DNA from 3 places in the Thioalkalivibrio sp. AKL10 genome. Region 3 is predicted to be linked to each of the others. Evidence: predicted binding sites of a transcription regulator. Region 3 holds the regulator's gene; each other region holds the start of a gene.
The links. Region 3 encodes sigma-54, which starts transcription at its own class of promoters, with help from an activator protein. Its sites were predicted from a motif close to TGGCANGNTNCNTGCTT; they were not measured.
Positions count from the first base shown of each region.

Region 1: the regulator sigma-54 is predicted to act here: its motif matches at 2,260-2,276, upstream of fliL (flagellar basal body-associated protein FliL).
Region 2: the regulator sigma-54 is predicted to act here: its motif matches at 4,869-4,885, upstream of flgB (flagellar basal body rod protein FlgB).

Region 1 is NZ_KB907143.1:616,502-626,845, forward strand. Features, by position in the region: gene fliO (flagellar biosynthetic protein FliO) at 1-106, opposite strand, end outside; gene fliN (flagellar motor switch protein FliN) at 109-717, opposite strand; gene fliM (flagellar motor switch protein FliM) at 728-1,702, opposite strand; gene fliL (flagellar basal body-associated protein FliL) at 1,713-2,210, opposite strand; gene G333_RS0108740 (flagellar hook-length control protein FliK) at 2,526-3,611, opposite strand; gene G333_RS0108745 (flagellar export protein FliJ) at 3,677-4,123, opposite strand; gene G333_RS0108750 (FliI/YscN family ATPase) at 4,120-5,499, opposite strand; gene G333_RS0108755 (FliH/SctL family protein) at 5,496-6,218, opposite strand; gene fliG (flagellar motor switch protein FliG) at 6,215-7,225, opposite strand; gene fliF (flagellar basal-body MS-ring/collar protein FliF) at 7,215-8,888, opposite strand; gene fliE (flagellar hook-basal body complex protein FliE) at 8,921-9,259, opposite strand; gene G333_RS0108775 (sigma-54-dependent Fis family transcriptional regulator) at 9,373-10,344, opposite strand, start outside.
Region 2 is NZ_KB907143.1:280,152-290,495, reverse strand. Features, by position in the region: gene flgH (flagellar basal body L-ring protein FlgH) at 1-364, opposite strand, end outside; gene flgG (flagellar basal-body rod protein FlgG) at 369-1,157, opposite strand; gene flgF (flagellar basal-body rod protein FlgF) at 1,192-1,932, opposite strand; gene flgE (flagellar hook protein FlgE) at 1,965-3,200, opposite strand; gene G333_RS0107165 (flagellar hook assembly protein FlgD) at 3,244-3,918, opposite strand; gene flgC (flagellar basal body rod protein FlgC) at 3,929-4,348, opposite strand; gene flgB (flagellar basal body rod protein FlgB) at 4,381-4,788, opposite strand; gene G333_RS0107150 (protein-glutamate O-methyltransferase CheR) at 5,005-5,820, opposite strand; gene G333_RS0107145 (chemotaxis protein CheV) at 6,025-6,963, opposite strand; gene flgA (flagellar basal body P-ring formation chaperone FlgA) at 7,486-8,163, shown strand; gene flgM (flagellar biosynthesis anti-sigma factor FlgM) at 8,303-8,617, shown strand; gene G333_RS0107130 (flagella synthesis protein FlgN) at 8,633-9,118, shown strand; gene G333_RS0107125 (flagellar brake protein) at 9,201-9,917, shown strand; tRNA gene G333_RS0107120 (tRNA-Pro) at 10,001-10,077, opposite strand; gene G333_RS0107115 (MerR family transcriptional regulator) at 10,331-10,344, opposite strand, start outside.
Region 3 is NZ_KB907142.1:323,480-333,823, forward strand. Features, by position in the region: gene G333_RS0101570 (NAD-dependent epimerase/dehydratase family protein) at 1-688, shown strand, start outside; gene G333_RS0101575 (calcium/sodium antiporter) at 746-1,723, shown strand; gene G333_RS0101580 (KpsF/GutQ family sugar-phosphate isomerase) at 1,720-2,697, shown strand; gene G333_RS0101585 (HAD family hydrolase) at 2,697-3,236, shown strand; gene lptC (LPS export ABC transporter periplasmic protein LptC) at 3,233-3,814, shown strand; gene lptA (lipopolysaccharide transport periplasmic protein LptA) at 3,795-4,334, shown strand; gene lptB (LPS export ABC transporter ATP-binding protein) at 4,331-5,101, shown strand; gene G333_RS0101605 (RNA polymerase factor sigma-54) at 5,190-6,674, shown strand; gene hpf (ribosome hibernation-promoting factor, HPF/YfiA family) at 6,691-7,029, shown strand; gene G333_RS0101615 (PTS sugar transporter subunit IIA) at 7,033-7,500, shown strand; gene hprK (HPr(Ser) kinase/phosphatase) at 7,549-8,580, shown strand; gene rapZ (RNase adapter RapZ) at 8,588-9,460, shown strand; gene G333_RS0101630 (PTS sugar transporter subunit IIA) at 9,512-9,937, shown strand; gene G333_RS0101635 (HPr family phosphocarrier protein) at 9,909-10,178, shown strand; gene G333_RS0101640 (PfkB family carbohydrate kinase) at 10,229-10,344, opposite strand, start outside.

The sequences.
Region 1 (10,344 bases), on a different contig from region 3:
CCGCGGCCCCGCCACTGCCACCCTCCGCAAGGGCAGTCAATGGCCAGAGGGTCCCCGTGACGGCCGCCAGGACGAGGGCCGAACTGCGCGTATTACGTGGATTCATGGCTATTTGAGCTTGCGGATGCGCTCACTGGGGCTGATCACATCGGTCAGCCGGATCCCGAACTTCTCGTTGACCACCACGACCTCGCCATGCGCGATCAGCGTGCCATTCACCAGCACGTCCAGCGGCTCCCCGGCCAGACGGTCCAGTTCCACCACCGAGCCCTGGTTCAGCTGCAGCAGGTTGCGGATCGGGATCCGCGTGCGGCCGATCTCCATGGCGATCGTCACTGGAACGTCCAGCACCATCTCCAGATTCATCTCCTCGCCGTCGCCCTGCACCACCCCCGAGAGTTGTTCGGGCTGCAGGGCCTCCGCGGACGAATCGGGCTGGTGCTTGCGCTCCTTTTTCTCGGACTTCGGCGTCTGCTTCGCTGCGGTCGCGTCATCACCTCCCCCCGCAGCAGCCCCGCCTTGCGCGGCGTTCAGCAACTCATCGGGATCAGCCGCGTCTTCGCCGTCGTCATCCTTCTGCTCGGCCAGGGCCGCCGCCCACTCATCCGCCAGCGCCTGGTCATCGCTGCCGCCTTCGGTGTCGGCCATGGTTTCAGCGCCCGCGGTATCTTCATCCACGGCCGGGGTGTCCTGTTTGGGATCGTCGGTGTCAGCCATGCTGCGCCCTCTATCGTTTGATAATGCGTTCCGAAACCTGGATCGCATTCATGCCATTGGATACGCCGAACTTCCCGCGGAACATCGGGATGTCTTCGACCTGCAAGGTGATCTTCTCGGGGAGGTCCACCGGGATGATGTCGCCCGGCTGGATATCCAGCAGCTCGCGCACGGTGACCTCGGTCTCCGCCAGCATGGAGCTGATCTCGACCTCGGCGGTCTGGATCTCCTCCTGCAGCGCGTGCATCCAGCGCTGGTCCACATCGGAGCGATCCGACTGGATGCCGGTATCCAGCTGTTCGCGGATCGGCTCGATCATCGAGTACGGCAGGGTCACGTGCAGATTGCCGCCGCCCCCGTCGAGCTCGATGTGGAACTCGCTGATAACCACGATTTCGGTCGGCGAGACGATGTTCGCGAACTGTGGGTTGACCTCGGAGTTCAGGAACTCGAACTTGAGCTCCATCACCGGCTGCCAGGCCTTCTGCATATCCTCGAAGGCCCCCTCCAGCACGCCGTGGACGACCTTCATCTCCATCGGGGTGAAGTCTCGTCCCTCGATGCGGGTGTAGTAGCGTCCGTCGCCACCGAAAAAGTTGTCGACCAGGATGAACACCAGCTTGGGATCGAACACGAACAAGCCGGTGCCATGCAATGGATGCGCCCGCACCAGATTGAGGCTGGTGGGGACAAACAGCGAGTGCATGTACTCGGAGAACTTGGTGATACGGGTACCGACCACCGAGATCTCGGCCGAGCGGCGCAGTACATTGAACAGACGGACCCGGAGCTGACGCGCAAAGCGCTCGTTAATCATCTCCAGCGTGGGCATGCGCCCACGGACGATGCGATCCTGCGTGGCAAAGTTGAATTCCCGCGCCTGACCGTCACTCGGATACGGGTCTTCGGTCTCGACGTCGCCCTCATCCACACCATGCAGGAGGGCATCGATCTCGTCCTGGCTGAGGATATCCGTCTGCGCCATAACGGGGCTCCTACTGCATCACCAGTTCGTTGAACAACACGGCCTCGACCGCGTCCGGCGCATCCCGCGAGCGCAGAATCTCGCGGATTGCTTCCTTCAGCTCCTCCGCCAGCGATTCCTTGCCATCACGCGTATTCAGATCCTCGTAACGCTGCTCCGCCAGGATGCCCAGGATGTCGTTGCGGATCGCCGGCATATGCCGCTCGAACGCCTCGATCACCGGCGCCTCGTGGGTCACCAGGCTCACCTCGGCACGCAGATACCGGATGCGTCCCGGCGCTTCGATGTTGACAGTCATCGGCTCCAGGCTGGTGTAGAAGCGCTCGGGCGGGCCTTCCACCACCTGTTCGGCAGCCTCGTCGCCCGCAACCAGGAAGAACCAGGCCGCAGCGGCCCCGCCGCCCACCAACAGAATCACGATCAGCAGCAGCACAAGCAGCTTGCCCATGCCGCCCTTCTTCGGGGTGCCGCCTTCTTCGTCGTCCAGATTGACTTCCTTCTTCGCCATGTCGCACCCGCTGTCCGGTAAACCGAGGATTTGATCTCGGAAAAGACCTTAGCAAGGCAGATGCCAGCATTGGCTTTCTATCGATTTATCCGATAGTTAGCGACCAGTACTGGAGGGGAAGGAAGGACACTTCGGGGGAAGGAACGGGCGATAACGTCAAGAATCGGCCGCCCGCCGCGCGGGAAAGACGGATTCTTGGCGGCACTCATGGAAGATCGCTACGACAGAGAAAGACGCCCGATGGGGCAGGTCACGGATACCGCCGGCCGCCCATCGGATATCGCAAGACAAGACCGAGCCCGCGCCGGGCTCGCCTCAGGCAAACAGATCCAGGCGCCGATTCAGCATCGAGAGCGTGCTGCCGCCATTCTCGTTGTCTTCGGCCTCGTCCAGTTCCGAAGCGGTCCCGGCGGCGGCCTGGCGCTCATCCTGCTCGGCCTGCTCCTCGGCCGCCTGGTCGGAGACGGTCGCGTCCTCGAGCATCAGCCCGCTCTCGGCGAGGCTGTCGCGCAAGCGCGGCATGGCCGCCTCCAGCACCTCGCGGGTCACCGGATTGGCACTGATGAACTGGATGCTTGTGCGGTCACCCTCGACCAGCACCCGAATATCCAGACTGCCCAGCTGCGGGGGATGCAGCTTGAGCTCGGTTCGTCCACCCTGTGCCTGGGCGAGCATGCGCACCTGATCGGCCAGCTCGCGGGCCCCGTTGGGCTGCTGCAGGAGCCGGGTCAGGTCCAGTCGCGGCAACGCGCGTGCAGCGTCCGCCCCCTCGACCTGGCCACCGGCGAGAGCCGGCAGGACGCCCCCCAGGGGATCGGTACGCCCCCGACGCGACTCGTCCCCGCCCTGGGTCATCCACTGGGCGAGGACATCGAGCACACCGTCCCGCGACAGCCCGCCCTGCGCGCCCAGCAGTTCGGGCTTCAGTGCGGCCAGGCCGTCGCGCCCGCCCGCCGCCTGGCTGGCCTCGACAAACAGGCGCATGACGGCTGCAGGCAGGGGCTTGACCGGCAACGCCTGGCCCTCGGCACCCCCGCGGCCAGAGACGCCCGCCTCCCAACGGGCGGTATCCATGCGCCCCGGTTCCTGCACTCTCGCCATCAGGCTGGCGACCGGCAAGCCCTTGCCACCCGCCTCGTCGCCCGCGGCGAAACCCTGCCCGTCGAGTAGATCCTGCAACCGCGCCAGCATGGCTTCCAGATCGAGCCCTTCCAGCTCGTCCCCGGGCACGCCCAGGTTCGCCAGCAAGGCCTCCATCTGCGGCTCCAGAACCGCGAGGAACCCCTCGCCGTCCTTCCCTTTCAGCCCCTTCAGGCCGTCCAGGTCCTGCAGCGATGCCTCGCCGCCCAGCAATTGCAGCAGCGGCAGCATGCCCTGACCGGTGTTCTGTGTCGCGATCATCTCCGAATCCTCGGTGTGCCGGGCGAATCCCCGGGCCCTTGCCCTAATCGATAGTCACGGTCCATTCAAGAACCTTGCCAACGCGACGCTTCCTCGCGCGCATGAGCCTGCCGCGTGGCCCACAAATCCTGTTCGGTTTGCTGGCGCCGGGCGCCGTGTTGCGCCGTCTCGGCCTTCCGGCGTTGCAGCAGCTTTTCCAGCGACAGGCTGTTGCGGTGGCGCTCCAGCCACTCCTGGCGCGCGGTCTCCACCTGCGACTCCGCCGCCTGAATGCGCAGGTCCTGTTGCTCCAGCGCCGAGCGCAACTGGTCGCGCATGCCCGCCAACCACTTGAGGGCGTTGGCGTCATCCGGCAGGGTCGCCTGCAGATACTCGCGCTGATAGGTTTCCAGGCGCTCGCGCTGACCGGCAATGCCATCCAGTTGCTGCAGACGTTCACCCAACTGGCGGGTGGCCTCGCTCTCCTCGATCCGGCGCAGGCGCAACAGTCGTTCCAGGCGCTTCGGGTTCATGCCGCCCCGCCAACCAGCGCCAGCAGGTCATCCCGCGCCCGGTCAAAGCCGACGGCCTCGTCGCGACCCTGCGCCAGATACGCCTCGAGGCGCTCGTGCATCGCCACTGCCTCGTCCAGATGCGGGTCGGCACCCTTGCGATAGGCCCCGACCGCGATCAGATCGCGGTTCTGCATATAGGTGGCGGAGAGTCCGCGGAAGCGTCGCGCCGCGCGCTCGTGTTCCGGCGAGATCAGCGAAGACATCACGCGCGAGACCGATGCACCGATGTCGATCGCCGGGTAGCGCCCGGTCTCTGCCACCTCGCGCGACAGCACGACATGGCCGTCCAGGATCGCGCGCGCGGCGTCCACGATCGGATCGTTCTGGTCATCGCCCTCGGCGAGCACGGTATAGAAGGCGGTAATCGAGCCGCCCCCTACGTCGCCGTTGCCAGCGCGCTCCACCAGTTGCGGCAGGCGCGCAAATACCGATGCCGCATACCCCTTGGAGGCCGGCGGCTCGCCGATCGCCATCGCGATCTCGCGGGCGCCCTGGGCAAAGCGGGTCAGGGAGTCCATCAGCAACAGCACGTGCAGGCCCTGGTCGCGGAAATGCTCCGCCACCGCAGTGGCCACCCAGGCCCCGTGCTGGCGCAGCAGCGGCGACTGGTCGGCCGGCACCGCGACCACCACCGTGCGCGTGCGCGATTCCTCGTCGAGAATCTCGTGGATGAACTCGTTCACTTCCCGACCGCGCTCGCCGATCAGTCCGACCACGATCACGTCAGCCGTCGTGTTACGCGTCATCATCCCCAGCAGCACACTCTTGCCGACCCCGGATCCGGCGAACAGACCGAGGCGCTGACCACGACCCACCGACAGCAGACCATTGATTGCCCGGATCCCAACATCCAGCGGCTCACGTACCGGTGCGCGTTGCAGCGGGTTGATCGGCCGCCCGGCCAACAGCCCAAACTCATGGGTACGGATTGGGCCTTTTCCGTCCAGCGGCTGCCCGTTGGCATCGATCACGCGGCCCAGCAACCCCTCCCCGACCGGAATCTGACGCTGGTTGTCCAGCGGTTCGATGCGCGCGCCGGGCGTCAGGCCCGCCGCGATCTCCTCGGGCATCAGGAACGTGCGTTCATTCTGGAAACCGACGACCTCGGCCGGCACCGTGTCTCCGTTCTCGCCGTGGATCAGCGCGCGCCCCCCTATGGGCAAGCGCAGGCCTTCCGCCTCCAGCGTCAGGCCGGTCAGGCGCGAAAGGTGACCCTCCGACTGCGGCGGATTGACCCGCTCGACCCGCCCGCGCGACTGCTGCAGACGACCCAGCAAGCCGCTATTCAGCCGCTCCCGGCCCTTGCGGCGCACCTCGTCGATCGGGGTACTCATGAATCCTCCGGGGCCGCGCTGTCCACGGAATTGGCGGACTGGTGATCTTCCTCGTCGGGTGCGCTGTCCATCTCCGGATACTCGCCATCCCAGAGGGCTTCCACCGCGTGCTGCAGACGCCGCTCGAGACTTGCGTCGACACTTGCCGCGCCCGATTCGAGGCGGCAGCCGCCGCGCGCCAGGCCCGCGTCCGGGACCCAGGTGATGCGCGCATCCGCCCGCTCACCATAGGCCTCCACCAGCGCCTGGTCCTCCGGGTTCAAGTGCACCCGAACCTCCTGGTTGCGCCCGGGAAGCTGGGCCAATGCCCCCTCCAGGACCGTCCGGATCTGCTCCGGTCGCGTCTCCAACTCGCTCTGGACGACCTTGCGTGCAAGCGCCGTCACCAGCGCCAACAACTCCGGCTCCAGGGCATCCGCGGCATCCGCCAGGGGATCAGCAAGGCCGCCGGCCACGGATTCCAGCATGGCGACCGTCTCGCGCAGTTTCTTGTCCTCGCGCGCCCGGGTGGCCTTCTCGGCCTCTTTCTTGCCAAGCTCATGCCCCTCGGCATAACCGCCCTCGAACCCGTTCTTGCGGGCTTCGTCCTCGATCTCCTCGATCTCGGCGGCCGTCGGCAGGCGACGCGGGGGATGGACCCCATTGTCACCAATCTCCGGCGGCTCCCAAAGCGATGCCGCCGCGTCGGTGTAAAGCCTGGCCGCCGGGCCATCGGTCACAACATCGCCTCGCTACCACCGCCACCCAGCACGATATCGCCGTTCTCCGCAAGCCGGCGGGCCACGGACAGGATCTCCTTCTGCGCGCCCTCGACCTCGCTGACCCGGACCGGGCCCTTGGCCTCGAGGTCCTCGCGCAGCATCTCGGCCGCGCGCTTGGACATGTTGCGGAAGATCTTGTCCTTCATGTCGTCGTCGGCACCCTTCATGGCAAGCACCAGCGATTCCGTCTGGATCTCGCGCATCAGCGTCTGGATACCGCGGTCGTCGATCTCCACCAGGTTCTCGAACACGAACATCTCTTCCTCGATCCGCGAACCCAGATCGGAATCGGACTCCTTGATCGTATCCATGATCTCCGCCTCCCGTGAGCCCTCCATCAAGTTCATGATGTTGGCCGCCGAACGCACGCCACCCAGCATCGACGTCTTGCTCGCGGCATTGCCGGAAAGCTGACGGTCGAGGATCTCGTCCAGCTCCTGCAGGGCCTGGGGCTGGACGCCATCCATGGTCGCAATGCGCATCACGATGTCGGACTGCACCCGCGCGGGCAGGTACTGCAGGGTGTCCGAGGCCTGGTCGGAGTCGAGGTGGGAAAGCACAATCGCCACGATCTGCGGGTGCTCGTTGCGCAGCATGTCCGCGATCGCCCGCGGGTCCAGCCACTTGAGTGCCTCGATCCCCTTGGAATTGCGTCCCAGCAGGATGCGGTCGATCAGGCCCGAGGCCTTGTCACCCAGCGCGCTCTCCATGACGCTGCGCACGTACTCGTCGGCACCCACCCCCAGCGCCGTCTGTTCCTGCACGTGAGTGGAGAACTCGTGCAGCGCCGCGTTCACGTCACTGCGCGAAATGCGGTCCATGGAGGCCATCGCGGTGCCAATCTTCTGCACCTCCTTGGGCCCCATGTGGCGCATGACCTCGGCGGCGGCGTCCTCGCCGAGGCTCATCATGAACACGGCGGCGCGCTCGGCACCTTCCTGTTTGGCGTTCTTGTCAGCGGCCATCGTCACCCAACCACGTCTTCATCACCTGTGCCACGCGCTTGGGGTCCTCGCGGACCATCTCGCGCACCGCCTCCAGATCCATCTCCTGCTGGTCCGGCCCCTTGGGGCCAGTCAGCGCAGCCACGGCCGAACCCTCGCCCTGGCCCATTGCCATGCCCGTCTCGCTGCCGCCTGACTCGTCGGTCAGCGCCTCGCGATCTTCCTCGCGCCGCGGCGGCGGAGCCGGCCGCTTCATCAGATGTTTCATCGCCGGACGCACCACCGTCAACAGGATAATCAGAGCCAGCAGCAATGCCGCCACGATCTTGACCACCTCGAGGAACCAGGGTTGTTCCCAGAACGCGATTTCGTCCGCCGCCACCGCCTCGATGGGCGCTTCGAACGGGGCGGTCACTACATTGATCGTATCCCCCCGTTCGGCATTGAATCCTACCGCCTCGCGCACCAGCGCCTCGATGCGTTGCAGTTCCTCCGCATCCCTCGCCACCTGCACGGTCTCGCCGTCCTCGTTGACCTCCTGGCGGAAGTCCACCACCACGGCCGTGGACACGCGCTGCACGCCGCCCGGCATCTCGCGGATATGGTTGATGCGGCGATCCACCTCGTAGTTGCGGGTGATATTGGTGCTGCGGCTGCCCGGGAGCGCCGCGGGCGGGCCCTCACCCTCCTCGCCTTCCTCGCCGACCACCCCACCGGCGGGGGGCTGGTTGGTCAGCGCCCCGGGGACACCCCCGATACCGCCCTCGGGTCCGGTGCGCTCGTCCTCGCGGGTCTGCTCGGACCGCAAGGCAATCGTCTCGGGATCGTACAACTCCTCGGTGCGCTCCACCTGCGAGAAGTCGATGTCCGCGTTCACCTGCACCCGGACCTTGTCGCGCCCGACGATCGGAATCAGCAGGTCACGGATACGGTCGGTATAGCGGGTCTCCACGTCGCGGGTGAAACTCAGGCGGTCACCACTGCGACCCATGCCCGACTCGCCGCCATCCTGCGTCAGGAGCGTCCCGCTTTGGTCCACCACGGTGACCCGTTCAGGCTCCAGATCAGAGGTGCTGGACGCGACCAGGTGCACGATCGCACCGACCTGCGACTCGCTCAGGGACCGCCCACCGCGCAGGTGCACGACCACCGACGCGCTGGCCGGGCGCCGATCACGCACGAACACCGACTGCTCACCCTCGGCAATGTGCACACGCGCCCGGTCCACCGCATTCAGCGACGCCACGGTACGCGCCAGTTCGCCCTCCATCGCCCGATGGTGGCGCGCCCCCTCGATCATCCGGCTCGTACCCAGGCCGGTATCCTCCTGCAGCAGCTCGAAGCCCATGTCGCCGGAACGTGGCAGGCCTTCGCCGGCCAGCTGCAGTCGCGCGCCCGCCACCTCGCCCTGGGGCACCTTCACCTGCCCCGTCGTGGAATCGACCTGATACTGGATACCGGCCTGCGAAAGGACTTGCACGACCTCCGCCGCATCCTCCGCATCCATGCGCGGAAATAGCGGTACGTAGGTCGGCCGCAACGCCCAGTACAGCAGCGCCACGATCACCACAATGGCACCCGCCAGCATCCCGATCAGGGCCAGCTGGCGGCCCGCAGGCATCCCGTTGAACTCCTTGATCCCGCCGGTCACCACCGCGGGAAGGGATTGTGCATTTTCGGCCATCGTCCGTTCTCTCCCTCAGCCCGATCGGCCGATCAGACCTGCATCCGCATGATTTCCTGATACGCCGTCAGCAGACGATTGCGCACCTGGTTGGTCGCCTCGAAGGCGATGCTCGACTTGCTCATCGCGGTCATCACCTGCGGCAGGCTCACGTTGTCGTCGCCCAGCTCGAAGCGCGTCTGCAGATCGGTCGCCTGCTGCTGCACCTGATTGACACCCCGCAGCGACTCCGTCAGCACGTTCTGGAAGTCCGCGCCGCCGACGCGCTGGGGTTCGCGCGTTTGCTGGGCCGCATTCGTGTTCTCCACGCCGTTGGCTTGCGTCAGTTGACGCATTTGCTGCAGGACGTTCTGGATCTGCATCTCGCTCATGCTCACTACCCCCGGGGCGTCTTGTTACGCCGGCCGACCGACCACGAAGGGCCCGCCGTATTTTCGTGTTCGACAGAAACTCTCTAGCAATCCATATGCCAGGCGACGGCACACTAGCCCGACGCGGGCACCGCAAAGCCGTGCTCGCGCAGACGCGCAATCTTGTAACGCAATGTTCTGGGGCTGATTCCCAGCCGGTCGGCCGCCTCCTTGCGCCGCCCGCCGGACTCGCGCAGGACGTTCATGATCACCCTGCTCTCCTGCGTCTGCAGGGTCTGCTCCAGCATCGGTGTCGGGTTCTCGTCATCCGGTATCGATTGCGCCCCGGTGGTCACCTCGCCGGCCCCGGTACTCCAGGGGTTCACCATGTCCGCATCCAGCCAAACCGACTCTGCACTCACCTGCGGATCCGCGTTGTCATGCAATGTGACCGCGCGTTCCATCACGTTCGCCAGTTCGCGCACGTTGCCCGGCCAGTCGTGTTCGCGCAGCCGTCGTTGTGCGCCGTCATCCAGGGTCTGGAGCTGGCCGCCACTCAGGCGTCGGAGCAACGCCTCGGCCAAGGGCACAATATCTTCCGCACGCTCGCGCAGTGGCGGGATGCACAGGGGAAAGACGTTCAGTCGGTAGTACAGGTCTTCACGCAAATGCCCTTCGGCCACGGCCGCGCGCAAATCGCGATTGGAGGTCGCGATCACGCGCACGTCCACGCGCTGCGGCCGCCGCCCGCCCAGGGGCTCGACCTCGCGCTCCTGCAGCGCACGCAGCAGCTTTGCCTGCAAATGCACCGGGATCTCCGTCACTTCGTCCAGCAGCAATGTGCCGCCGTCAGCCCGCACAAACTTGCCCGGTCGCGCCTCGACCGCGCCGGTAAAGGCGCCCTTGGCATGCCCGAAGAGCATCGCCTCAAGCATCGCCTCGGGCAGTGCGGCGCAGTTGATCGCTTCGAATGGTCCCCGTCGCCGCGGCGAGCGCGCGTGCAGCTGCCGCGCCAGGACCTCCTTGCCCACCCCCGACTCACCGGTAACGAAGACGGTTGCCGTGCTGCCGGCAATGCGCGTCACGAAGCGATCGATGCCACGCAT
Region 2 (10,344 bases), on a different contig from region 3:
CAAACAACGGGCGACCGTTGAACGTGGCATCGCGGCCGAAGGCCGAGAGATTGCCCAGCTCCAGATTGGAATCCTTGCCGGTGGAAGTCGACGCCGACTTCTGCGCGTTGGTGCTCTCCGCAAGGATGACCGTCAGGATGTCGCCGACATTTCGCGCCTTGTAGTCCTCGAACAGCCCCTGGGAGTGGGCGGCCTGGTAGATGCCGCCATTGTTCTGCGACTGCGGGACCGGCTGCGCCGGCATCACCGGCTGGTACTCCGGGTTGTCGTCCGGCTTGGTCGTCTGGGTGGCGGCGCAGGCGGACAGCAACAATGCGGCGGTCACGGCCAGGGCCAGGCGGAGAACGGTTCCGAGGCGCGTCATCAGATCACCCGATCGTCTGGTTGACGAACTGCAGCGACTGGTCGGCCGCGGAGATCGCCTTGGAGTTGACCTCGTAGGCGCGCTGGGTCTCGATCATGTTCACCAGCTCCTCGGCAATGTTCACGTTCGAGGTCTCCAGCGAACCCTGCACCACCGTGCCGGTGCCGTTCAGGCCCGGCAGGGACTGCTGCGCCACGCCCGAGGCCGCAGACTCGCGGAACAGGTTCTCGCCCACCGCCTGCAGACCGGCCGGGTTCACGAAGTCCGCCAGCTGGATATTGCCCAGCTCCACCGGGGCGGCCTGGCCCGGGATCTGCGCCGTCACCGTGCCGTCCTTGCCGATCGAGAGGGACTGGGTGTCCTCCGGCACGAACAGACCCGGCTGCAGCGGGTAGCCATTGGACATCACCACCTGGCCATCCGAATTCAACTGGAAGCTGCCGTCCCGGGTGTAACCCACATTTCCGTCCGGCAGCAGGATCTGGAAGAACCCGCGGCCCTCGATGGCCATGTCCAGCGAGTTGTCCGTCTGCTGCAGGTTGCCCTGCTGGAACATCTTCTCGGTGGAGACGGCGCGCACCCCGGTACCGATCTGCAGGCCCGAGGGCAGCTGCTGATCCTGGGTGGCCTGGGCGCCTGGCTGGCGCACGGTCTGGTAGATCAGGTCCTCGAATACCGCCCGGTCCTTCTTGAAGCCGGTGGTATTCACGTTGGCCAGGTTGTTCGAGACCGTCGACATGCGCGTGTGCTGCGCGTCGAGGCCGGTCTTGGCGATCCACAGTGCCTGGTTCATGGTGTTCTCCTGTCGTTACTCTCGAAACCGTGCATCAGCCGAGGCCGAGCAAGCGGTTGCTGCTTTGTTCCAGCGTGTTGGCGCTGTCCATCATCTTCACCTGCATCTCGAAGTGACGGGACAGCTCGATCATCCGCGTGAGCGCCTCGACGGTGTTCACGTTGCTGCCCTCCAGCATCCCGGAGACCACGCGCACCTCGGCATCCGCCGGCGCCTCGCCCCCTTCCGCCAGGCGGAACAGGCCGTCATCCCCGCGCTGGAGCTCGTCGGTGTCCGGGTTGACCAGGCGGATGCGTTCCACCGCCGCCAGGGCCTCCGGGCCCACGCCCAGCGGACGCACGCTGACCGTGCCATCGGTACCGATTTCGATCTTCTCCGCCGGCGGGATCGCAATCGGCCCGCCATCCCCCAGTACCTGGTGACCCTGCGCGGTGCGCAGCAGCCCGAAGGCGTCCACATGCAGCGAGCCGGCGCGGGTGTAGCCTTCCTCCCCGTCCGGGCCCTGGACCGCGATAAAGCCCTCGCCCTCGATGGCGATATCCATGTCGCGCCCGGTGCTCTGCATCTTGCCCTTGCTGAAATCCACCGCATCGTTGCCGATCTGGGTGTAGTCGCGCGAGGCATGGCCCGGCCCGCGCACCGGCAAGGTATCTGCCGTAGCCAGGGCCTGACGGAAGCCGTCGGTATTGGCGTTGGCCAGGTTGTGGTTGTTGATGGCCTGTGCGTGCATCGTCTCCTTCGCACCGGACATCGCGATGTACAGAAATCGATCCATGCTCAAGCCCTCTTCAGCGTCTCATCCGCGACTTAACGGATGTTGATGATCGTCTGGGTGACCTGATCGGCCGTGGAGATCGTCTGCGCGTTCGCCTGGAAGTTGCGCTGCGCAGTGATCAGATTCACCAGCTCCTGCGCGATATCCACGTTGGAGGCCTCAAGTGCACCGGCCTGAATAGTCCCCAGGTTGCTGGTCCCTGGCGCCCCCAATTGGCGATCGCCTGCAGCGAACGTTTCGGCCCAGTTGTTATTGCCCAGCTGCTCGAGCCCCTGCGGGTTGCGGAAATTGGCCATTGCTACCTGCCCAAGCACGGATGACTGACCGTTCGTAAAGCGGGCGAAAACCACGCCGCTGGAGTCGATATCGACTCCAGTCAGACGTCCGGAGGCAAAGCCGTCCTGGTTCAAGTCATTAACCGAAAAATCCCCGCCGTACTGAGTCGTGCCGTCGAAATCCATTTCAAACACCAGCGGCTCGGCCCCATTGCCGAGAGCTGCAGTCGGCACGGTTACCTGGGCCGGCTCAGGGTCCACGCTTGAAAGTGCACCGCTCCCGTCGAATTCAAGGTCGAACGAGCCATACGGATCCGTGCCATCGTCCAGGCCTACATGGGCTGTCCATTCACGATTACCATCCCCCTTCACGAAGTAGACGGTTGCGTCACGTGCAGTACCCAGCGAGTCGTACACCGTCAGGGATGAGGAGAAGTTGTAGGTATCGGGATCCGTCAGATCAAAATCATCTTCCGGCGCCTCGGCATCGGAACGCAGGTTAACGAGAGCCTCGATCTGGCTCGTCGCCTGAGGAGGTGCATCACCGGTCTGCAGACGAATATCGCCCAATTGCCCGGTATTGAAGTCCGGATCGGTGGTGTTCGGATTCTGCGGCGGGTAGCCCTGCAACTGCTGGCCCTGGTTGTTCTCCAGAAAGCCGTCACGATTGACCTGGAATTCGCCGGCCCGGGTATACACCGTGCTGCCCTGGTCGTTCAGTACGAAGAATCCCTCGCCGTCGATGGCCAGGTCCAGGCCGTTCTCGGTGAACTCGGTCCGGCCCTGCGAGAACTGCTGGGTCACCGCCTGCAGGCGGGTGCCGGAGCCGATCGCCGTCTGGCTGATACCACCGAAGCTCTGGGCGAACACGTCGCCGAATTCCGCCCGCGAGCGCTTGAAGCCGGTGGTCCCCGAGTTCGAGACGTTATTGCCGGTGGTCTGCAGGTCGGCCTGGGCCGCGTTCAGTCCGCTCAATCCGATATTGAAGGGCATGGGGTGTTTCCTCCGTTAGGGTTCGTTCGACGCGCGCCGGTCGTTAGCCGCCAATCCGCCGTACATCCGAAAAGCTGATCTCGCCCAGGCCTTGCACGGTCAGTGCCAGCCCGGAATCGTTACCCACCGCGACGCTCTCCACGCGGGCATCCAGGAAGGTATCCACGGCCTCGGACTGAGTCCCGGAGCGGGCCGTGGCCTTGAACTCGTAGACGCCCGGGGGTGCGAAGGTCCCGTCGTCGCGCATGCCGTTCCAGCTGAACTCCTGCAAGCCGCTGCCGGCGGCGCCCAGGTTCATGCGGCGGATGCGCTCGCCGTTCGGGCTGTAAACGTCGATCTGCAGCTCCTCCGTGGAGCGATCCAGGTCCACCGCACCCTTGACCATGCCGTCCGGACCCAGCTCGCCGAATTCGACGGGAACCAGTACGTCCTTGCCTACCAGGGAGGCCGCCTGCAGCGTCTGGTTCTGGCCCAGCGACTGCGCCAGCTGCTTGAAGGATTTGGACAGCTCCTCGATGCCGGTTACGGTCGAGAACTGCGCCATCTGGCCCAGGAAGTCGCCGTTGTCCATCGGCTCCATCGGGTCCTGATTCTCCAGCTGGGTCGTCATGAGCTTGAGGAAGTCGGACTGGCCCAGGCGGTCCATGTCCTTGTCCTGTTTCTGCTCGGGGCGCGAGAGGCCCAGGCGATCCAGCAATTCGGGCGATATCTGTGTCATCGATGGCTCCCTAGCCTTGACCGATCTGCAATGTGCGCTGGAGCAGCTGACGCGAGGTCTCCATCACCTCCACGTTGGCTTCGTAATTGCGCGAGGCGGACATCATGTTGGCCATCTCCTCCACCACGCTGATGGCCGGACGGAAGATGTAGCCCTCCTCGTTGGCCTGCGGGTGATGGGGTTCGTAATGCGCATGCGGCGCCGCCTGCGACTCGGTCACGCCGGCCACCCGAACGGCCGTCGACGAACCGTTCGGGTTGGCCTGGTCCATCACGCTCTGGAACAGCACCTGCTTGGCGCGATAGGCCTCGTCGGGGTTGGTCGCGGCGGTGTTCGCGTTGGCCAGGTTCGAGGCCACGGTGTTCAGGCGCACCGACTGCGCCGACAGCGCCGAGGCGGAGGTATTGAACAGACTGAAGAGGTTGCTCACGACATCGATCTCCCGATCAGGTCCGCGTCACGCTAGCGGTCTCCCCGCAGCGCCTCGCGGATGCCGGAGACCCGGCGATTAAGGAATTCCAGACTGCTCTGGTACTGCACCGCGTTCTCGGCAAAGGCGGCCCGCTCCATTTGCGGATCCACCGTGTTGCCATCCAGAGATGCCTGCGAGGGAGTGCGGTAAAGGGCCTCGACCTGCCCGTTCATCGCGCCGGCGTTGGGGTCGAGATGCGCCGCCTGGCTGCGCGCCATGGGCAAGGTGTTGCCGCCGCCGGCCGCGGATTCGAGCACCGCACGAAAATCGATATCCCGCGCCTTGTAGTTCGGGGTATCCGCGTTGGCGATGTTGGAGGCCAACAGCTCCATGCGCTGCGCCCGCACATTCACCGCCTGCGGAGAAATACCCATCGCCTTGTCGAGAGAGAGACTCATCGCTTCCGTCCTGTCCGCCCGTGGCGGACCCTCGCTTGGAGAACGGGGCGCACCGATTGCGACCCTTCGCAGGGGGACTGAAGCAATCGTTATGCCATTCTCGAGCGGCGTGCCGCAGGGGCGCAGGCACAGCGGGCAGCCAGGGGAAGGGATGGAACGACTCGCCGCCCGCATTGCACGGGCGTTCCCGGGAATCAGCCCCGAGGCTGGATTACGTCAGGACTTCAGACGAAGTACCGAGCCGTACTCGGTTCGTACGGTCTCGAAAGCCTGGGTATAGGGCCCTGCGGTCTCGGAAGCGCCAAGAAACAGATACCCGCCCGGATTCATCTGCCGGGCGATAGCGTCAAGAACCTGTCGCTTAGTGTCGCCCGAGAAATAGATCAGCACGTTGCGGCAGAACACCAGGTCGAACTTGCCCAGCGCCGCATAGCTGTCGATCAGGTTGAGCTTCTGAAAGCGACAGCGCCGCTGCACATCCGGGATCACCTTGTGGCCATCCGCGACGGTCTCGAAGAAGCGCGCGCGCCGGTTCTCGCTGAGCCCGCGCACGATGCTCAGGCCGTCGTACACGGCCCGCCGCGCATCGTCCAGGATCTTCTCTGACAGGTCCGTGCCCAGAATGGAGACCGGAACCTTCCGGGCCGGCCGCGACTCCTCCCATTCCGAGACTACCATCGAGATCGTATAGGCCTCCTGCCCACTGGAGCAGCCCGCGGACCAGACCTTGATGCTGCCTCCCTTCGCGGCCAGTTCCGGCAACAACACGTGACGCAGGATCTCGAACGGAAAGCCATCGCGGAACCAGGACGTCTCGTTGGTCGTCATCGCATCGATCACGCGGGTGCGCAGGCGCGGATTCGGGGCCTGCCGCATGGCATGCAGCAGTTCCGGGACGCTCTTGAAGTCAAACTCGTCGAGCAGGCGCGACAGACGACTGGAAACCAGGTACTGGCGGCTGTCGCCCAGCACCAGACCGCAGCAGTCCTGCAGAAAGCGGGAGAACTCCTCGTAGTCGCGGGAATCGATCACCGAGTCATCCCTGAGCGCTGTCCATCGTGATTAGGCATCCTGATGACGAATCCTTGACCGGGGCCTCTTGGCCGGAAAACCGGGGTGATCCCGAAGATCGGGTCGAGTATACGGCGTCGCGCGCATGGCACCATACAGCCCGAGTGGCGGCCACCCGTCGCCGCTCCGGGCTTGCCGAGCGGCAACGCGGTTCCGCCCGACCGGTCATTCGGCCTGTTGATCCGGGCGCCCGGTCTGGTCCAGCACCGCATTCGCCAGCTCGTCGGGATTGAACTTGGACAAAAAGGCATCGGCCCCGGCGCGCTTGACCATATCCGTGTTGAATTCCCCACTCAGTGAGGAGTGCAGCAGCACCCGCAAATTCTGCAGCGCGGGATTGTCCCGGATGCGCGCGGTCAGGGTGTAGCCATCCATGCGTGGCATCTCGATATCCGAGATCACCAGTTCGACCTGGTCGCCTACCGGCCCTTCCGCGGCCTTCTGCTCAAGGAAGTCCAGTGCTTCCTGGCCATCCTTGAAGACATCGTATTCGAAACCGAGTCCCTTGATCGCCCCCTCGATCTGCTTGCGCGCCACCACCGAGTCATCGACGATCACGACCTTGCGCCCGCTGGCCTCGCGGGCGTTCTCGCGGATGGATGGCGAGACCTCGCTGGGCAGCGGATTGACGATGGAGAGCACCCGTTCGACATCGATAATCTCGACCAGCTTGTTGTCGATCTCCGTGACGGCCACCAGGAAGGATTCGCGCCCGGTTCCGCGCGGGGGCGACTTCACGTCCTGCCAGTTCACGTTGACGATGCGGTCCACCGCCGACACCCAGAAGCCCTGCACCGAACGATTGAACTCGGTGACCACCACCTTCTGCTCCCCGTTGTCGACCGCCCCGACGGCGCCACGCAGGCCCATCGCTCGCGTCAGGTCAATGATCGGCACGGTACCGCCACGCAACGTCGCCACTCCGCGTACCACGCTCATGGAGCCGGGAATCTGACGCAGCGGCGGCGACGGAATCACCTCGCGGACCTTGAAGACATTGATCCCGAAGGTCTGCGACCCACCCAGATGGAACAGCAGCAGCTCCATGCGGTTCTGCCCCACCAACTGGGTTCGCTGATTCACATCGTCAATGAATTGACTCATCGTGCCGCTCTCCTTGCCCCGATTGCTCTTAGCACCGGACAGGCCTCAAAGGCCAAGTGTGCACCGCGCAACCCCGGCCTGTCATTTGCATTTGCGTGCATGCGCCTTCTGACGCCGCCTCATGGCCATAACGGCCGCCTCCGACGGGCCTTGAATGCGCGCGCGGCGCGGGGTGCCCATTCATTGGCACGACATCTGCATGTTTTTGCGCACTGAAACCGCACGCGACTCGCTCGACATCGACGCAAGATCCGTCAAACCCGAGCCATTCGCGCACAGTCCGACGCCCGCACCGAACTGGCTGCGCAGGACAGGACCAAACAGGACCGCAACATGAACCAGCGCCGACCCATTTCAGAATTTTCTTCCGCTGCCAGGAAGACGCTGATCCGTTCGCTCGTTCGCGTTGGGGCCTCATTCGTTCCAGGAAAAGGCGGGCCCTCCGGTGCCTCGCCAGCGAGCGTGATCGACTCGAGCGCAAACGTGCGAGCCATTCCGCGTCTCCTTGCCGGAGTCGCCCTCTTGTTCACCCTGGTACTGCTGTCTACCAGCGTCCGGGCCGAAGTCCACCCGGTTGACGACATCCGCCACGCCGCCGAGCAGTTCCTGATTCAGGAACTGGGCGTTACCGATACCGAGAAGGATGTTTCCATCGAGATTGGCCAGCTCGACAAGCGTCTGCGCCTCGTCCCCTGTACGGACGGCCTGGAAGCGCGTTTCCCACCCGGCGGGCGGCGTGACGGCAACACCGCTGTCCATATCCAGTGTGCCGGCCCGGTGACCTGGCAGTTATACGTGCCGGCGACGGTCGAACGTTACGCCGAAGTGCTGGTTGCGAACCGTACCCTGCCGCGCCAGCACACCCTCTCGGCGGGCGACCTGCGTTTCCAGCGAATCGAGACCTCGCGCCATGCCGGCAGTTATCATGAGGAAAAGAATGCCCTGATCGGCCAGCAGACCCGGCGCAGCATCCGCCCGGGTCAGATCATCGGAACCCAGCACGTGAGCCCGCGCGAGATCATCAGTCGCGGCCAACGGGTTACCATCCTGGCAGAGAACGGCTCAATCGCCATCCGCATGCAGGGCGAAGCGCTGGAGAACGGGACGCTGGGCGAACGAATCCGCGTCAAGAACGCATCCTCCGGGCGCGTCGTCGAAGGCGAAATCCAGGCCTCCGGCCACATCCGGGTAGCGCTTTGAGGCCTCGCCCCACCATGCACGCCAACGATCTTCGAGGCGGACTGTGAAGCCCGTTACACTTTTCCGCCCCCGAGGCCTACAGTTTCAGCAACGCTGGCCGTAAACAATTGCAGCACAGTTACAACGACAGGAAGGCATCATGGATATCAAGGGCCTCAATACGAACAGCCTGCGCCCCGACAGCCAGAACCCCGGGGTAAAGGGTCGCGACGAGTCCGGCAACACGGCAAGCCGTGCCCCGGCCTCCGGTAACGCATCGACGGCAAACAATGATTCGGTCACGCTCACCGGGGCCGCCCAGGCAATGAATGCCGCGGCCGGCGCGGGCGACACCGCCCCCTTCGACGCCGCCCGCGTTGCCGAACTGCGCGAGGCAATCTCCAGCGGCAACTATCCAGTGGACAACCAGCAGCTGGCCGATCGCATGATCGACCTCGAAAGCCTGCTGCGCTAACCCGGTCTATCGCCCATGAATGCCGACGCGCACCATAAACTGCAACGCTCGCTCGAGACCTCAATCCGGCTGGCTCATCAGCTGGAAGAGAGTCTGCTAAAGGAGACGCGCGCGGTCGAAGCGCGCCAACCCGATACGCTGCAGGACGTGGTGACCGGCAAGCAGACCCTGCTGCATGAACTGGAAACCGAGACCCGCAACCAGCAAGGCCTGGTCGAGGCCGCCGGCGAGGCCTTCAGCCCCGAGGGCATCGCGCGCCTGTTCTCGAAGATGGACGATGGCGTCGTACTGAACGACCTTTGGCAAGCCCTGCGCCAGTCCATCGAACGCTGCGACACTCTGAATCAGGGCAATGCGCGCCTGATCGACCGTGATCGCCAGCGCGTGGAACTCTCCATGCAGATCCTCCGCGGCGAGGAAACCGGCCCCGCGGCCACCTACGACCCGTATGGCCGCGCCCGGCCCGGAAACCGCGGCGGACGCCAGATCACCCAGGCCTGAGAGGCCGGTGCTGGTGGAGGCTGGCTTTTCGCGGCATCCACCAGTACCTTGCGTCCTCACACTTTCCTAACACTTCGGACGCATGGACGACACCGACTATACCGTCGACAAGCCGGACCGGATTGCCGGCATCCTCAAGGACCTCGACCACAAGCTCACCGTCGTGAGCGTTCGCGTGGATACCGACGGCCCCCTGTACACCTCGGCCCTGGTCCGTCTGGACCCAGCCGCCAAGGAACTCTTTCTCGACGAGCTGACCCCGCCTCGGGCGCACCAGCAGGTTCAGGCCGGCATGGACTTGCGCGTATTCGCCGCGCTGCGCGGGGTTGCAGTACGATTCGGCACGCATGTAACACGCATCGAGCAGGAGCAAAAAGGCGCGCTCTACGTCTGCACCTATCCGGAGACTTTGCACTACCTGCAACGCCGCGAAACGTTCCGCGTGCACATCCCGATGGCCCAGCGGCCTCAGATCGAACTCCATGCGAAGGCCTGGAAGGATCCCGTGATTGGCGAGGTTGCCGACCTCTCTGCCCAGGGCATGTGCATCGAGTTGTCCACCACCCTTCTGGATGCGCTTGAGGACCAGGCGAACCTGGCCTTCGAGAACCTCTTGCTCCCCGATGTCAGTGAACGCCTTTCCGGGGACCTGCGGCTAGCCAACCGTCGCCGCAGCACGCGTGATGGCTTCGAGTTTGCGGGCTTCGAGATCGTCGGAATGACCCAGTGGATGGAACGCCAGACCAACATCGCCCTGCTCCATTACCAGCGCGAGGCGCGCCGCCGCTCGATGGATTGAGCCTGAGCCCAGGCGACGCCGCCACCTGCAACTCCGAACACAAAAAAGGCCGCTTGAAGCGGCCTTTTTTGATCGTTCCCGTTTGGTCGGGACGGCAGGATTTGAACCTGCGACCCTCTGCACCCCATGCAGATGCGCTACCAGACTGCGCCACGCCCCGAAGCCGCGAACTATATCCGATTCCCCGCCTTCACGAAAGCATCGGCCACCCCATTGCTGCGAGATCCGTGCGGACCATTCGTGTCACGTACACCGAGAATGGCGCATTGATGCGATTCGCTTCGCTCGTCGCATCCTACGCGGGTTCCCGCCTGCGTTACCGTAAATCCGATTCAGCTCTGTAGGATGCGACGAGCGAAGCGAATCGCATCAACACGACGTCCCGAAAGCCACCCAACCCCTGGGTCCGGGCCTCAGGCGCGCAGAA
Region 3 (10,344 bases):
ACGCCGCCGGCATGACCGAACCTGGGTCCGCCAGCAGAATGTCGCCCTGAGCCAGCGGGTGTTCCACGCGGCGGTGACCGCCGGTGTACGCCACATCGTGTTTCTGTCCAGCGCGGCGGTCTACGGCCCCTGGCCGGACAGCCCGCAGCCGCTCCGCGAGGACCATCCCACCCGGCCGCGCTTCCCCTATGCCGAAGACAAGGTCGCCGTGGAGCAGGCCCTGCTCGCGCTCGCCCGGGAATACCCCGAGTGCCAGGTGACCCTCCTGCGCCCGCCCGCGATCGTCGGCCCGAACGCCCACCCGCTGTTGCTGCAGATCGCCCGCGGGCGGCTGTATCCCGCCGGGGGCGAACAGCCAGTGCAGATCCTGTGGGAGGACGATGCCGCCGCCGCGATCGTGCGCAGCATCACAACGCGCACCGCGGGGATCTTCAACCTGGGGGCCGAACCTGCCTGGTCGCTACGGGCGATGGCGCGCCACCAGCGGCGCTGGGGGATCCCGGTGCCACTGCGGCTGATCCGCACCCTGCACCCGCTGGCCTGGCGCCTGACCGCCCGCGCCGGGGACCCCGGCTGGGTCCACGGGCTGGACGGCCCGCTGGTGCTGGACTGCACCCGCGCCCGCGAGCAGCTCGGCTGGACACCTCAGGTGGCGACCGCCGAGTGTCTGGAGCGCCTGCGCCGCTGAAACCGCAACCCGATCGGCTACAATCGCGGGCCTGACCCTCGCCGGACCTGACTGTCCATGGTGCTACCCGTTGTCGCCATCATCGGCGGGCTGATCCTGCTGACCTGGAGCGCCGACCGCTTCGTGTTCGGCGCCTCGGCCCTGGCCCGCGGTCTGGGCGTCAGCCCGCTGATCATCGGCCTGACCATCGTCGCCTTCGGGACCTCGGCCCCGGAGATCGTGGTCTCGATCCTCGCCAGCCTGCAGGGCAACCCGGGGCTGGCGGTGGGCAACGCCATCGGCTCCAACATCGCCAATATCGCGCTGGTGCTCGGCGCCGCGGCCCTGGTCGCGCCGCTGGCGATCGGGCGCGGCATGGTCCGGCGCGAACTGCCGATTCTCCTGCTGGTCAGCTTCGGCGTGCTGCTCCTGCTGGTGGACGGCGAACTGGGTCGACTGGAAGGCATCGGGTTGCTGGCTGGACTGGTCGCATTCACCGTCTGGATGGCCGTCAGTGCGCGGCGCGCCCGGCCGGCCCCACATGACGACACCCCCGAGGTGGTGCGCGGCATGGTCGAGACGATCCCGGAGGGCAGCCACCTCGCCCCCGCCATCGCCTGGCTGGTCTTCGGACTGCTGTTCCTTCTGGCCAGCAGCCAGGCCCTGGTCTGGGGCGCGGTCGAGATCGCCGAGCAACTGGGGATCAGCGACCTGATCATCGGCCTGACCATCGTTGCGGTGGGCACCAGCTTGCCCGAGCTGGCCACCTCGGTGGTCGCCGCCTTCCGCCGCGAGGCCGGGCTGGCGATCGGGAACGTGGTCGGCTCCAATCTGTTCAACCTGCTGGCGGTACTGGCGGTGCCGGCCCTGATCGCGCCGCTGGCAATCGACGCCGACGTGCTGACGCGCGACTATCCGGTGATGCTGGCATTGACGGTGGCCCTGCTCCTGATCGCGCTGGGGCGCCGCGGGCAGATCCTGCGCTGGCAGGGCGCCCTTCTCCTCGTCGCCTTCGCAAGCTACCTTGTCTACCTGGGAATTACGGCTACCGCATGAACTTCAACCCCGAAACCACCCGTACACTGGCGCTGGCCGTCCTCAATGACGAGGCCGAGGCCGTGCGCAACCTCGCCCAGCGCATCGACGATCACTTCCTCGAGGCCTGCCGCTGCATCCTCGCGTGCAAGGGCCGCGTGATCGTCACCGGCATGGGCAAGTCCGGGCACATCGGCAGCAAGCTGGCCGCGACCCTGGCCTCCACCGGCACGCCGGCCTTCTTCGTGCACCCGGGCGAGGCCAGTCACGGCGATCTCGGCATGATCACCCGCGAGGACGTGGTCATCGCGCTGTCGAACTCCGGCGAGACCGACGAGATCATCACCATCCTGCCGCTGATCCGGCGCCTGGGCGTACCGCTGATCGCGATGACCGGCAACCCCGGATCGCGCCTCGGCGCGGATGCCACCGTACACCTGGATGTCAGCGTCGAACGCGAGGCTTGCCCGCTGGGCCTGGCCCCCACCTCCAGCACCACCGCGGCGTTGGCGATGGGCGATGCCCTGGCCGTCGCGGTGCTGGACGCACGCGGCTTTACCGCCAACGACTTTGCCCGCTCGCACCCCGGCGGTCGCCTTGGCCGGCGCCTGCTGGTGCATGTCGCCGACATCATGCATACCGGAGGCGCGATCCCGCGCATCACCCCGGACGCCCCACTCAAGGACGCCCTGTTCGAGATCACCCGCAAGGGTCTGGGGCTGGTGATCATCACCGACGGTGACGATCACATCCAGGGCGTGTTCACCGATGGCGACCTGCGCCGCACCCTGGACGCCGGGCACAGCCTGGACGGCCTGACCATCGGCGAGGCCATGACCACCGGCGGCTACACTGCGCAGCCCGACTGGCTGGCCGCAGAGGCCCTGGAGACCATGGAAAGCCGGCGCATCAGTGCCCTGCCCGTCACCGACGCCGAGCAACACCTGGTCGGCGTGATCAACATGCACGACCTGCTGCGCGCCGGGGTGGCGTGATGAACCTGGATGCCACCACTCTGCGCACCCACCAGCAGGCCGTTCGCCTGCTGATCCTGGACGTGGACGGCGTTCTAACCGACGGCAGCCTGTTCCTCGGCGACGGCGGCGAGCAGTACAAGGCCTTCAACAGCCGCGACGGCCACGGTATCCGTCTGGCCCTGGACGGCGGGATCGAGATCGCCATCCTGACCGGGCGCACCTCCGGGGTCGTCGAACACCGCATGCGCGACCTGGGTGTGGAGCATCTGATCCAGGGCCGCCGCGACAAGGGCGAGGCCCTGCACGAACTGCTGCAGCGCACCGGCCACGACCCCGCCGAAGCGGCCTTCATGGGCGACGACATCGTGGATCTACCAGCGATGCAGCGGGTCGGCCTCGGGATCGCGGTCGGCGACGCCCACCCGCTGGTGTGCCAGCATGCCCAGTGGGTGACCGAGGCCCATGGTGGGCGCGGGGCCGTGCGCGAGGCCTGCGAGGGCCTGCTGGCCGCGCAGGGCCGGCTCGACGCGCTGTTCGAGACCTACCTGAACGGATGAGCCGCAGGATTCGCAGCCGACTCGGATGGGCCCTGGCCGTGCTCGCATTCGCGTCCGCGCCCCTGGCGCAGGCCGAGGTAAGTCCGCCCGAGGGCGAGGTCACGCTGCAGATTGACGGCTTCACCCTGCATGCCACCGGCGACGACGGCGAACTGAGCCATCGTCTGCGCGGCACCCGCCTGCGCGAGTTTGGACGTGACGGCCCCCAATGGGTGGACGACCCGGACCTCGACCTGTTCGCCGAAGGCGGTATCGAATGGCGCTGGACTGCCCCTGCCGCGCTGCATCAACCGGCCGCCGCGACCCTGGACCTGGTGGGCCCCACCCACGGCGTACAGCCGCCCCGCGGCGAACGCGTGGAGACCATCATCGATTCGCGGGATGTTCGCGTCGCCACCGACACCATGGTCGCCACTTCGGATGCCCTTTCCACCCTGAACCAGCCGGGCCTGTTCCAGCGCGGCACCGGTCTGCGCGTGGACTCGCAAGGGGATACCATAGAGTTGTTCCATGACGTGTACTCGCTCTACAGCGAGACGAGCGAGGAGGATCCCGCGCATGACCCCGAATCCCCATAGCCTTCGCCACCGTCCGGGCCAATCGGGTGCCCGCGTGGCGGCGTTTCTGCTGCTCGCCCTGCTGGCCACGCCCGCGTTCGCCCAGCAGGGCTCGGGCCCGGCGCTGCCGGTGGAGATCACTGCCGACCGCGCGGAGATGGACGAACGCCAGGGGCTGGGGACCTACACCGGCGACGTGATCGTGATCCGCGGCGACATGACCCTGGAGGCCGACAAGGTCTACGTGCGCACCCGCGATCGCCGCCCCTACGAAATGGAGGCCCACGGCGAGCCGGCACGCCTGGAATCACCCGATCCGGAAACCGGGGAGATGCGCATAGCCACAGCGCTGCGCATCGACTACCTGCTGAACGAGGACCGCATGATCCTCACCGACCAGGCCCATGTGGTTACCGCCAGCGAAGAGGCGCGCGGCAAACGCATCACCTATGACCTGACGACCGACGTGATCGAGGCCGAACGCGGCGAAGGCGACAGCGAGCGCGTGCGCATCACCATCCAGCCGCGCGACGACGAATGAACGCCACAGCCCCCAGCCCATCCGCCACACGGGCACAAACCAACGACCGCCTGATCGGACGCGAGCTGACCAAGCGCTACGGCCAGCGCACGGTGCTGGACCAGGTGGACGTCGACCTCGCGCCCGGCGAGGTGGTCGGCCTGCTGGGCCCGAACGGAGCCGGCAAGACCACCTGCTTCTACAGCCTGGTCGGGCTGATCCGCCCCAATGCCGGGCGCATCACCCTGGGCGAACGCGATATCACCCGCGCGCCCATCCACGTGCGCGCGCGCGCCGGCCTCGGCTACCTGCCGCAGGAGGCCTCGATCTTTCGCCGCCTGAGCGTGTGGGACAACCTGCAGGCCGTGCTCGAGCTGCGCCCCGGACTCGATCGCCACGAGCGCCGGCGCATTGGCGATGCGCTGATCGAGGAGTTCCAGCTCGAGACCGTGCGCCACAGCCCGGGCATCGCGCTGTCCGGCGGCGAACGCCGCCGCGCCGAGATCGCCCGCGCCCTGGCCGGGGATCCGCGCTTCATCTGTCTGGACGAGCCCTTCGCCGGGGTGGATCCGATCTCGGTGGGCGACATCCAGGACGTGATTCGGCATCTCGCCCAGCGCGGCATCGGCGTACTGATCTCCGATCACAACGTGCGCGAGACCCTCGGCATCTGCCACAGGGCCTATATTCTGAGCGAGGGACGCCTGCTCGCCGCCGGTACACCGGACGAGCTGCTGGCCGATCCCCAGGTGCGCCGGGTCTATCTCGGCGAGAACTTCCGCCTGTGAAAGCGCCCCATATGCGGCCCGGTCGGTGCACAAACCACAAGGCAGGCTTTAAGATTCCATCAATGCCAACCCTCGCCCCGCATACCCGATGCTGAAACCCGGCCTGAATCTGCAGCTGGGTCAGACGCTGACCATGACCCCGCAACTGCAGCAGGCGATCCGCCTGTTGCAGCTGTCCACGCTCGAGCTCCAGGTGGAGATCCAACAGGCGCTGGAGAGCAACCCCATGCTCGAACAGGTCGAGGACGAAGATGCCGAGGCCGACACCGAGCGCCTGAACCAGGACGGCGAGCTGGTGGAAGGCGATCGCATGGAGGCCACCACTACCAGCGACGACGTGATCCCCGAGGAACTGACGACCGACAGCCGCTGGGACGACATCTACGAGCCGGCCCCGACGCCCAACAAGGGCGTGGATGACCGCGACCCGCTGGAAAACACCAGCGACGACGACGGTGAGGGCCTGCAGGATCACCTGCTGTGGCAGCTGCATCTGAGCCATCTGACACCCCGCGACCAGCGCATCGGGGCAGCCCTGATCGACGCCATCAGCCCCGACGGCTATCTCGAGGGTGACCTGGAAACCCTGGCCGAGACCATCAGCCGAGGCGAGGATGAAACCGTCGGCGTCGACGAGGTCGAGGCAGTGCTCCACTGGATTCAGCAGTGCGACCCGCTGGGGGTCGGCGCGCGCGACCTGCGGGAGTGCCTGGAGATCCAGCTACGCGAACTGGCCCCGGACGCCCCGGCCCGCGAGGCCGCACGGGCGATCCTGGAACACGGCATGGACAGCCTGGGCAAGCGCGACTACAAGGCCCTGCAGCGCCAGTCCGGCGTACGCGACCCGGACGAACTGGCCCGCGCACTGGACCTGATCCGCACCCTGAACCCGCGCCCCGGCGCACAGATCAGCTCCGCCACCTCGGAATACGTGGTCCCGGATGTCTACGTGCGCCATAGCGCCGAGGGCTGGCGCGTGGAGCTGAATCCGGAGATCGCACCGCGTATCCGCATCAACGACCTCTACGCCGGCATGGTGCGCCAGGTCTCGGATGCCCGCGACAGCGCCTTTATGCGCGATCAGCTGCAGGAGGCACGCTGGTTCCTGAAGAGCCTGCACAGCCGCAACGACACCCTGCTGCGGGTCGCCGAGGCGATCGTCCACCGCCAGCAGGGCTTTCTCGAGCATGGCGACGTCGCGATGCAGCCATTGATCCTGCGCGACATTGCCGAGACCCTGGAGATGCACGAATCGACCATCTCGCGGGTTACCACGCAGAAATACATGCACACCCCGCGCGGGGTCTTCGAGTTCAAGTATTTCTTCTCCAGCCATGTCGGCACGAACGATGGCGGCGAGTGTTCCGCCACCGCCATCCGTGCCATGATTCGCGAATTGATTGGCGACGAACCCCCGAACAAGCCGCTCAGCGATGCCCGGCTCGCCCAGGTCCTGTCGGACCGGGGCATCAACGTAGCGCGCCGCACCGTAGCCAAGTACCGCGAGGCGATGCACATCCCTTCATCCAGCGAACGCCGGCAGATGGCCTCGATGCCCACCGGCAGCAAGTAACCAAGGAGTCCTGACCATGCAGATCAACCTGACCGGCCACCACGTGGACATCACCGACGCCCTGCGCGACTACGTCAACGAGAAGTTCGCGAAGCTGGAGCGCCACTTCGACAAGGTCATCGACGTCCACGTCGTGCTGACCCACGAGAAGACCCGGAATCAGCACAACCAGGCCGAAGCCAATCTCCAGGTCAGCGGCAATCACATCCACGCCGAGGCCTCTCACGAGGACATGTATGCCGCGATCGACGCGCTGATCGACAAAGTCGACCGTCAACTGATCAAGCACAAGGAAAAGGTCAAGGACCACCACCGCGCCGAAGGTGCCCAGCGCAACCGCGAGCAGGCCTCCTGATCCATGACGATTGCCGAGTTGATCACCTCCGAGCGCATTGGCCTGCAACCCGAGTGCTCCAGCCAGAAACGGGCCCTGGAGGCCCTGGCGGACCTCCTCGCCGGCGGAGGTGACGGCACGGGACCGGGGAGCAACGCGATCTTCGAGGCCTTGTCCGCGCGCGAAAAACTCGGATCCACCGGTCTCGGCCATGGGGTTGCGATTCCCCATGGCCGCCTGGCCGATCTCGAGGCGCCGCGCGTGGCCGTGCTGCGCCTGGAAAAGGGCGTCGACTTCGACGCCATGGATCACGAGCCGGTCGATATCCTGATCGCACTGCTGGTCCCGGAGGCCGCCACCGGCGACCATCTCGACCTGCTGGCCCAGCTCGCCCGCGGCCTGTCTCAGCCAGACACCATCGGAGCGCTGCGCCGGGCCGGGGACGCGGCGGCCCTGGAACAGGAACTCGTGCGCCGCTTCAGCGAGGACTAAGCCCGTGGAACCCGCCGCCAGCCGCGATTCCGGCGCGCAGCGTCTGCCATGAACGAGGCGCTGGGAGAAGGCGGAATCGCCCGCGACATCAACGTGGAGAGCCTGATCCAGGCCATGGGAAACCGCCTGGATCTTCGCTTCGTACACGGCGAACACGCAGCACCCGACCGCAAGCTGGTCGGCGACGACGGGGACGACCTGCCGCTGGCCGGCCATCTCAACCTGATCCGGCCCAACCGCATCCAGATCATCGGCGACTTCGAGGCCCGCTACATCTCCAGCCTCAGCGCCACCCAATGCAACGACCTGATCCTGGAGATGGCCCGCACTGGGACCACCGCGGTGATCTTCGCCGAGGACACCTGTCCGTTCTCGGAGATGCCCGACGCCCCGCAGGAGGCGCTGCCGCTAATCCTGTGCTCCAGCACCAGCAGCCACGAGATCATCTCGCTGCTGCGCTATTTCCTGCAGCAGCGCCTGGCCCATTTCGAAGTGCGCCACGGCGTGTTCATGGAGATCCTCGGGATCGGGGTGCTGATCAGCGGTGCCTCCAGCGTCGGCAAGAGCGAGGTCGCACTGGAACTAATCTCGCGCGGGCACCGCCTGATCGCCGACGATGCCCCCGAGTTCGCGCGCATTGCGCCCGACATCGTGCGCGGCCACTGCCCGGCCCTGCTCCAGGACCTGCTCGAGGTGCGCGGTCTTGGGGTGCTCAACATCCGCGCCATGTACGGCGATTCCGCGATCAAGGGCGGCAAGTACCTGCGCCTGATCATCGACCTGCGCGATCATGGCGAACCCTCGCCGGTCCCCGATGACCGGCTGAACGGGCGCCGCGGCGAGATCGATATCCTCGGCCTGCGCGTCCCCTTGATCAGCCTGCCGATCGCGCCGGGGCGCAACATCGCAGTGATGATCGAGGCGGCCGTGCGCAACCACATGCTGCACATGCAGGGCTATATCGCTGGCGACGACCTGCGCGCACGCCAGCGCCGCCAGATGAGCGGCGAGACGGAGGAGCCGCCCTACCATCGCGCGGTGCCCGCCACTACGGTCCCCAACCCGGACCCGGAGGGCTGAATCGGCCATGCGCCTGCTAATCGTCAGTGGCCTGTCCGGGTCCGGCAAGACCGTGGCCCTGCACACCCTGGAGGATGCCGGCTACTTCTGCGTCGACAACCTCCCGCTGCCGCTGCTGCCGGACCTGATCGATCAGGTCCGGCAGGGCCACTACGACACCGAGACCGACCGCCATCTGGCCGTGGGCGTGGATGTGCGCAGCGGCCTGGAGGCCCTGGAGGGGTTCTACGATCTCCTGGCGCAACTACGGGCGGACGGGGTGCAGGTGGAGGTCCTGTTCCTGCAGGCGGCCAGCGAGGTGCTGCTGCGGCGCTACCACCTGACCCGCCGGCGCCACCCGCTGGCGCGCGACGGCGTGCCACTGGTCGAGGCCATCGACCGCGAACGCGAGTGGCTGGGCCATGTGGCCGCGGAGGCCGACCTGACGGTCGACACCTCGCGCCTGTCGATGCACGATCTGGCCCGCACCCTGCGCGACCGCATAGGCGAGCGCGGAGAACACGAGCTATCCCTGCAATTCCAGTCTTTCGGCTTCAAACACGGCGCGCCGCTGGATTCCGACTTCGTGTTCGACGTGCGCTGCTTGCCCAATCCGCACTACGAAAGCGATCTGGCCGCCCTGACCGGTCGCGACCCGCCCGTGTGCGAGTTCCTTGAGCGGCACGCGGAGGTCGCGGCCATGTTCGACAGCATCCAGGGATTCCTGTCCCAGTGGCTGCCGCGCCTGCTGGACGATCACCGCAGCTACGTAACCGTCTCCATCGGCTGTACCGGCGGGCAACACCGCTCGGTGTATCTGGTGGAGCGGCTTGCGGAGGCGTGGCAGGATCGGGAACATGTTACTGTTAGCACCCGTCACCGCGAGCTGGGGAAACAGTAACCACTGGACGCGGGACGAGGGCCTTCTGGAACCCGCAATCGGAGCAGATCCATGGGCGTTGGTCTCATTCTGATCACGCATCAAAACCTGGGCGATACCCTGCTGCAGACCGCGCAGAGCATGCTCGGGGGCCTGCCCGAGGACTGCGAGTCCATGGCGATGTCCCAGAACGACGACCCCGACGAGGTCCTGGCCCGCGCCCGCGAGCGCCTGGCGACCCTCGACAGCGGCTCGGGGGTGCTCGTTCTAACCGACATGTTTGGCTCCACGCCTTCCAACGTGGCGATTCGTGTCGCCCGGGGTGCAAATGCCCGCGTGATCGCCGGCGCCAACCTGCCGATGCTCATCCGCGTGCTCAACTATCAACACCTCCCCCTGACCGAACTGGTCAACAAGGCCCTTTCGGGCGGCCATGACGGGATTCTCCTCTGCGATCAGGAGTGCAGCGATGCCGCAGCGCGTAGTCCCCATCGTTAATCGCCTGGGGATGCACGCGCGCGCCGCGGCCAAGTTCGTCAGCCTGGCCAGCAAGTTCGCCGCGGACGTCTCCGTCTCCCGCAACCAGCAGGAGGTGAATGGCAAGAGCATCATGGGCGTGATGATGCTGGCCGCCGCCCAGGGCAGCGAGATCACCATCGAGGCCGAAGGCAAGGATGCGCCGGAGGCGCTGGATGCACTCGCAGAGTTGGTTGCCGATCGTTTCGGCGAAGAGGCCTGAACCTCCGAGTCCCGCCCGCACCGGTCAACAACCACCATCCCCCTGCGGGGCTATCCGGGCCACGCTCCCGGGTCGGAGGCCGCGTCACCCAGCCCGTCCAGGCCGACCTGCTCGAGCTTGCGCTCCGCCAGGCGCACAGCGGCCGTCAAAGCCTGCTCCGGGGGCT